DNA from 2 places in the Flavobacterium inviolabile genome. Region 2 is predicted to be linked to the other one. Evidence: riboswitches for the same ligand, from Rfam matches in the RefSeq annotation. Region 2 holds a riboswitch; the other holds the start of a gene.
The links. Region 2 has a riboswitch for S-adenosylmethionine ahead of HW120_RS06175 (homocysteine S-methyltransferase family protein). Riboswitches for the same ligand answer to the same signal wherever they lie in the genome.

Region 1: it holds a riboswitch for S-adenosylmethionine, as region 2 does, so the genes downstream of both, HW120_RS13150 (Na+/H+ antiporter NhaC family protein) here and HW120_RS06175 (homocysteine S-methyltransferase family protein) in region 2, are expected to answer to the same signal.

What each region holds. Positions count from the first base shown of each region.
Region 1 is NZ_CP058278.1:2,931,607-2,935,026, forward strand. Features, by position in the region: gene fabG (3-oxoacyl-[acyl-carrier-protein] reductase) at 1-344, opposite strand, end outside; gene HW120_RS13150 (Na+/H+ antiporter NhaC family protein) at 420-1,742, opposite strand; SAM-I-IV-variant riboswitch at 1,807-1,904, opposite strand; gene HW120_RS13155 (Crp/Fnr family transcriptional regulator) at 2,046-2,582, shown strand; gene HW120_RS13160 (DinB family protein) at 2,640-3,239, shown strand; gene sucD (succinate--CoA ligase subunit alpha) at 3,292-3,420, opposite strand, start outside.
Region 2 is NZ_CP058278.1:1,415,929-1,419,348, forward strand. Features, by position in the region: gene HW120_RS06170 (trans-sulfuration enzyme family protein) at 1-1,151, shown strand, start outside; SAM riboswitch class I at 1,229-1,350, shown strand; gene HW120_RS06175 (homocysteine S-methyltransferase family protein) at 1,531-2,532, shown strand; gene metH (methionine synthase) at 2,532-3,420, shown strand, end outside.

The DNA.
Region 1 (3,420 bases), 1.5 Mb from region 2:
TTAACATCAATAACCGTATCGAAATCTTCTTCAGAAATACGCATTAAAAGGTTATCTTTTGTAATTCCGGCATTGTTAATTAAAATATCAACGTTTCCAAATTCGGCAATTACATTGTCTACTAACTGCTGTGCTTCGTTAAAATCCGCAGCATTCGACTGGTATCCTTTTGCTTTTACTCCTAAAGCTATTAATTCATTTTCTAAAGCTTTTGCCGCTTCTGCAGAAGAACTATAAGTAAAAGCTACATTTGCACCTTGTTTTGCAAATACTTCGGCAATTCCTCTTCCGATTCCTCTACTCGCTCCTGTGATGATTGCGGTTTTTCCTTCTAGTAATTTCATATTAAAAATTAAAGTTTGTTTATTTGAAATGAAAGACAAATATAACAATTCGGTTTTAATCCTTATCCTATTGTTTTAAACTTTAAAGAATTTATTGGTTAACCTGTCCCAATGACGGTTATTAATTGCAATCATTGTAAACAGAAACAGGAATACCACATACCAGGTATTCATGATCAGGTCGGTAAAATGGAGTTTCCCGCCCGCATAGTTCAGCAGCAGCAATACCTGCGCACCATACGGCAGTATGCCTTGTACAATACAGCAGAAAATATCCATCACAGTTGCTGTTTTTCGGGAACTCAAATGGTATTCGTCATTAATCTCCCTGGCGATATTCCCGGTAATCACTATCGACACCGTATTGTTCGCAATCGCAAGATTGGTAAAGCTCACCAAAGCACCGATTCCCATTTGTGCGGATCGCTTGCTTTTAATCCTGGCTTTTATTTTGTGCAGCACATAATCGATTCCGCCGGCTTTTGCCACCAATGCCGCCAAACCGCCGGTTAACATGGACAGCAGGAAGATATCGATCATGCTGATAAATCCTTCATATATTTTCTGTGCGAAAACCAAAACCGAAAAATCATGACCAACCAATCCGATAAATCCGGCAGTCAGTATCCCGATCAGTAAGGTTGCAAAAACGTTCACTCCCATCACCGCCAATCCAATCACTAAAAAATACGGCAGTATCGCTATAAATTCATAATTCCCTTTGTTGATGGCAACGGCACTGGTTTCGGTTGTTAAGCCGAGGTATAACAGGATAATTACCGTTATAATGGAAGCCGGCAGAGCAATAAACAGGTTGACTTTAAATTTATCCCGCATTTCACAACCCAAAGATTGCGTCGCCGCAATAGTGGTATCGGAAATAATCGACAGATTATCCCCCAGCATCGCACCGCCTAACAGCGAACCGCTGATTAACGGTAAGGAAGCACCGCTTTTATCGGCCAGGCTTACCGCTATAGGGCCCAAAGCAACTATCGCTCCTACAGATGTTCCGGTAGCGGTAGACAAAAAGGAAGCCACCAGGAAAATTCCTAACGGGAAATATTCAATATCAATGTTGTTGATTCCGAGGTTTACAATCGATTCCACGGCTCCCATTGCCTGCGTCACACTGGCAAAACCGCCCGCCAGCAGGTAAATAAGACACATGGTCATGATTTTACTGTCGCCACAGCCTTTAATTAAAGTATCAATCTTATCTTCTGTCGTATTTTTAAAAAAGATAAAGGCTGCAATAATCCCAATCACTACAGCTAACGGTGAAGGGAAAGCATAAAAATCATTCAGAATGATTCCGGCACCCAGAAAAGTAAAGATAAATACGAATAGTGGCAGCAAAGCTAAAGCATTGCCCTTTTTTTTAGATTTTTTCATCATCGATTGCTTATGAATTTAATTAAGCTCACGACGACAAGCAAAACTGGTCAAGAAAGTAGTGTGTGAAAACAACATTTTTTCCAACAGAATTGGCTTATCGTTTTAGCACCTTGCTCGTTGTTGCAGGTTGCTATCTCTTTTGCGAGATTCGTGATAACGGTGGCAAATATAATTCTTTTTTTGTCTTATTTTCACAACAAGTCGTTTTTTGATAAAAAAATAACAACATTTCACCCTAAAAGACGCTGCTCAGGATTTCGCATTATTCGTTTTTTTATTAATTTTATGGCAATATTCACACCAATGACAGCAATAGAAATATTAAATTCGCTACTCAACGAAAATTTACTTTGGGAAAATGAAATCGTATTCCGGCGGAACGAATACCTTGCCAGTGAAGGCACCGTAAACACTTTTGTATACTTTGTGATTAGCGGAAGCCTTCGTATTTATACCCTGGACGGTAACGAAGAGAACACCATCCGTTTTGGGTATAAAGATTCCTTTATTACGGCAATTGACAGCTTTTTTACCGAAAGACCGACCGGTTTTTACATTCAGGCACTAAAAAAGACCACTGTGAAAGTGATTTCCAAAAAAGTTTTACTGGAATTTATCGAAAGTGATGCCAGCCGGCTAAAATTATGGAACAGCATCCTTAGCCTTTTGATTGTACAGCAAATGGAACGGGAAAAAGATTTACTGATCTTCTCACCTGCCGAGCGGTATAAAAGCATCCTGAACAGAAGTCCGCAGCTGTTCCAGGAAATCCCGGATAAATACATCGCTTCCTATTTGCGGATGACGGCCGAAACTTTTTCACGAATCAAAAAGTCTTGACCTGAATCAATTTTTAATTCCTTGTTATCGCTGAATTTTGCAGTAAACAATTGAATCATGAAAACAGACGCATTACTAGACGAACTTACGGCGGTAACCCTTAACAATATTGCGATTGCCAATCATTTTAAAACACTGGATACCGAAGCGCTGAATTGGCGGCAGTTCACTAAAAGCTGGACCATACTGGAATGTATTGAGCATTTAAACCGTTATGGTGATTTTTACACCAAAGCGCTGTACAACGCCATCCGCAATACAAAATTTAAAAAACCGGAACCGGTATACAAAAGCGGATTACTGGGCGGTTATTTTGCCCGGACAATCAAAGAAACCGGCACCAAGAAAATGAAAACATTCCGGGCTTACGATCCTTTAGGCATTTCTTTAAACGAAATTATTCTCGATATTTTTATTGCACAGCAGGAAGAACTGCTGCAATGTCTTGACAGCGCCAGACAGGTGAATGTCATGAAAAGTAAAACCGGGATCAGTATTTCCAAATGGATCAGACTGCAACTGGGCGATACCTTCCAGTTTGTGATCTACCACAATGAAAGACATTTAAAACAGGCGGAAAGTATTTTAAAACAGTACAACCACCAATATCTTCCGGTGTTTAAAATACAGGAATTTAACCATCAGGAAGATCTATAAAAAAAGCCTTACGAAATTCGTAAGGCTTTTTTAGTATAATGAGATTAGAAAATTATCCTAATACTTCTTTTACTTTTTTACCGATTTCAGCTGGTGAATCTACCACGTGAATTCCGTTTTCTTTCATGATACGTTTTTTAGCTTCCGCTGTATCATCAGCACCACCAACAATTGCACCGGC
Region 2 (3,420 bases):
TTGAAACCCGGGCCATACGTTCGCAGTTAGAACGTTCACAATATTTGGAACATTCCGTGCCTTTATACCTTTCGTCAAGTTTTGTCTTCGAAGATGCCGAAGACATGAGGGCTTCCTTTGCCGAAGAAAAAGACCGGAATATCTACAGCCGTTTCAGCAATCCGAATACGACCGAGTTTGTAGAGAAAATCTGCCAGATGGAAGGAGCCGAAGCCGGATATGCTTTTGCAACCGGAATGGCAGCGGTCTATTCCACCTTTGCCGCATTGCTGAACTCCGGAGATCATATTGTTTCCGCCAGCAGTGTCTTTGGTTCTACACACACGCTGTTTACCAAATACTTCCCGAAATGGAATATCACGACGTCCTATTTTAGCATTGCCGAACCGGAAACGATTGAACGTTATATTCAGCCGAATACAAAAATCCTGTATGCCGAATCGCCAACGAATCCTGCTGTAGATATACTGGATCTGGAATATTTGGGAGCGCTTGCGAAAAAGCACAACCTGATCCTGATTATCGACAACTGTTTTGCAACACCCTATATCCAGAACCCGATACAATTTGGTGCCGATCTGGTGATCCATTCGGCAACAAAACTAATAGACGGTCAGGGAAGGGTACTGGGCGGTATCACGGTAGGAAAAGAAGATCTGATCCGTGAGATCTATCTGTTCTCCCGGAATACCGGTCCGTCTTTATCGCCGTTCAATGCCTGGGTATTGTCTAAAAGCCTGGAAACTTTGGCGGTAAGAGTCGAGAAGCACTGTGAAAATGCAGAAAAAGTAGCGGCATTTTTAGAAGAACACCCGAATGTAAAAACGGTGAAGTACCCGTTTTTAAAATCCCACCCGCAATATGAGATCGCTAAAAAGCAAATGCGATTGGGCGGAAATATTGTCGCTTTTGAAATCAAAGGCGGTATTGACGCCGGAAGACAATTTCTGGATAAGATACAATTGTGTTCCCTGTCGGCTAACCTGGGAGATACCCGGACGATAGTAACACATCCGGCATCGACAACACACAGTAAACTGACGGAAGAAGAACGACTCGCAGTGAGCATTACCGATGGACTGGTACGCGTATCGGTAGGACTGGAAACGATAACCGATATTATTAACGATTTAAAACAGGCGCTATCCTGATAAGCAATAACTTATAAGATAGATTTGGTTGGTATAAAACAATTGCTTTACTTTGCACTGTTCTTATACACACTGAAATGTTATCACGAAAGGCGGAGGGATTAGACCCATTGAAGCCTTAGCAACCCTTTATCTATAAAGAAGGTGCTACATTCTACCTTATAAACGGAACCTGTTTCGGTTTAAGGATAGATAACAAAGAATACTTTTCTGGTATTCTCCTCCAATTTTCTGATGACATTTTTTTATTCCGGACCCGGTTCGGAAGCTGCTAAAGACAATATAAAACTGTCCCGGTTTTCGTATATCCATACGTCAACTGCGTTGTAAACAGTATTGTGCTTTGGCAAAGTTTGTGAACAAAATAAAAAACAAACCAATGTCAAAAATTAAAGAAGCCATACAAAACAGGATACTCATTCTCGACGGAGCAATGGGAACCATGTTGCAGCGCTATAACTTCTCTGAAGAAGATTTCAGAGGCGAACGTTTTAAAGATTTTCCACATCCTTTAAAAGGAAATAACGACTTGCTGTCGCTCACTCAGCCGCAGGCAATCCGTGAAATTCATGCCAAATACTTTGAAGCCGGAGCCGATATTGTGGAAACCAATACTTTTTCCGGCACTACTATCGGTATGGCCGATTATCATCTGGAAGACCTGGTGTACGAACTCAACTACGAATCGGCTAAAATAGCCCGTGAAGTCGCTGATGAGTTTACGTCCTTAAACCCTGAAAAACCAAGATTTGTTGCCGGTTCCATCGGGCCGACCAACCGTACGGCAAGCATGTCGCCGGATGTAAACGACCCCGGATTTAGGGCGGTTACTTTCGACGATTTGAGAATTGCCTATAAACAGCAGGTAGAAGCGTTGATCGATGGCGGAAGCGATATCCTTTTGGTCGAAACCATCTTCGATACGCTCAATGCCAAAGCGGCCTTATTTGCAATAGATGAGGTAAAGGAAGAACGCAATCTGGATATTCCTGTCATGGTGAGCGGAACAATTACCGATGCTTCCGGAAGAACATTATCCGGACAAACCGTAGAAGCCTTTTTGATCTCCATCTCTCATATCCCCTTGTTAAGCGTAGGCTTTAACTGCGCCTTGGGAGCCGATCAGCTAAAACCCTACTTAAAGCGATTGGCACACAACACGTCCTTTAATGTATCGGCACATCCGAATGCCGGATTGCCGAATGCTTTTGGACAATATGACCAGACGCCGGAAGAGATGCAGTTGCTGATCAAAGAATACTTAGACGACAACCTGATCAACATCATCGGAGGATGCTGCGGAACAACGCCGGAGCACATCAAACTAATTGCTGAAGTGGCAAAAGAATACAAACCAAGAATTTTAGAAGTAAACGCATAATGGCAGAAGCAGACTGTAAAAAATATTTAAAATTATCAGGACTCGAACCGTTGTTAATCACACCGGAAAGTATTTTCGTGAATGTCGGGGAACGTACCAATGTTACCGGCTCGCGAAAATTTTTGCGTTTGATAAAAGAAGAGAAATATGAAGAAGCATTAGATATTGCCCGGATGCAGGTAGAAGGAGGGGCACAGATTATTGATATTAATATGGATGAAGGAATGCTGGATGGTGTTTATGCCATGACAAAATTCCTGAATCTGATTGCCTCCGAACCGGATATTTCAAGGGTTCCGGTAATGATTGACAGTTCCAAATGGGAAATCATTGAAGCCGGATTAAAAGTAGCCCAGGGAAAATGTGTGGTAAACTCCATCAGCTTAAAAGAAGGGGAAGAACTGTTTATTCATCATGCCAAACTCGTAAAACGATATGGTGCAGCGGTAATTGTCATGGCCTTCGATGAGGTCGGACAAGCCGATACTTACGAACGCCGTCTCGAAATCTGTAAACGTTCGTATGACGTTTTAGTAGATAAAGTAGGATTCCCGCCCGAAGATATTATTTTCGATCCCAATATTTTCCCGGTAGCAACCGGAATGGAAGAACACCGCCGTAATGCGATCGATTTCTTTCTGGCAACAAAATGGATCCGGGAAAACTTGCCGTATACCAATGTGAGCGGCGGGGTGAGCAATGTTTCCTTTTCTTTCAGAGGAAACGACAGGGTACGGGAAGCGATGCACTCAGCCTTTTTATACCATGCCATTCAGCACGGTATGTCGATGGGTATTGTCAATCCGGAAATGCTGGAAGTATATGATGAGATCCCGAAAGACTTACTGGAACATGTAGAAGATGTATTGTTAGACCGCCGGGACGATG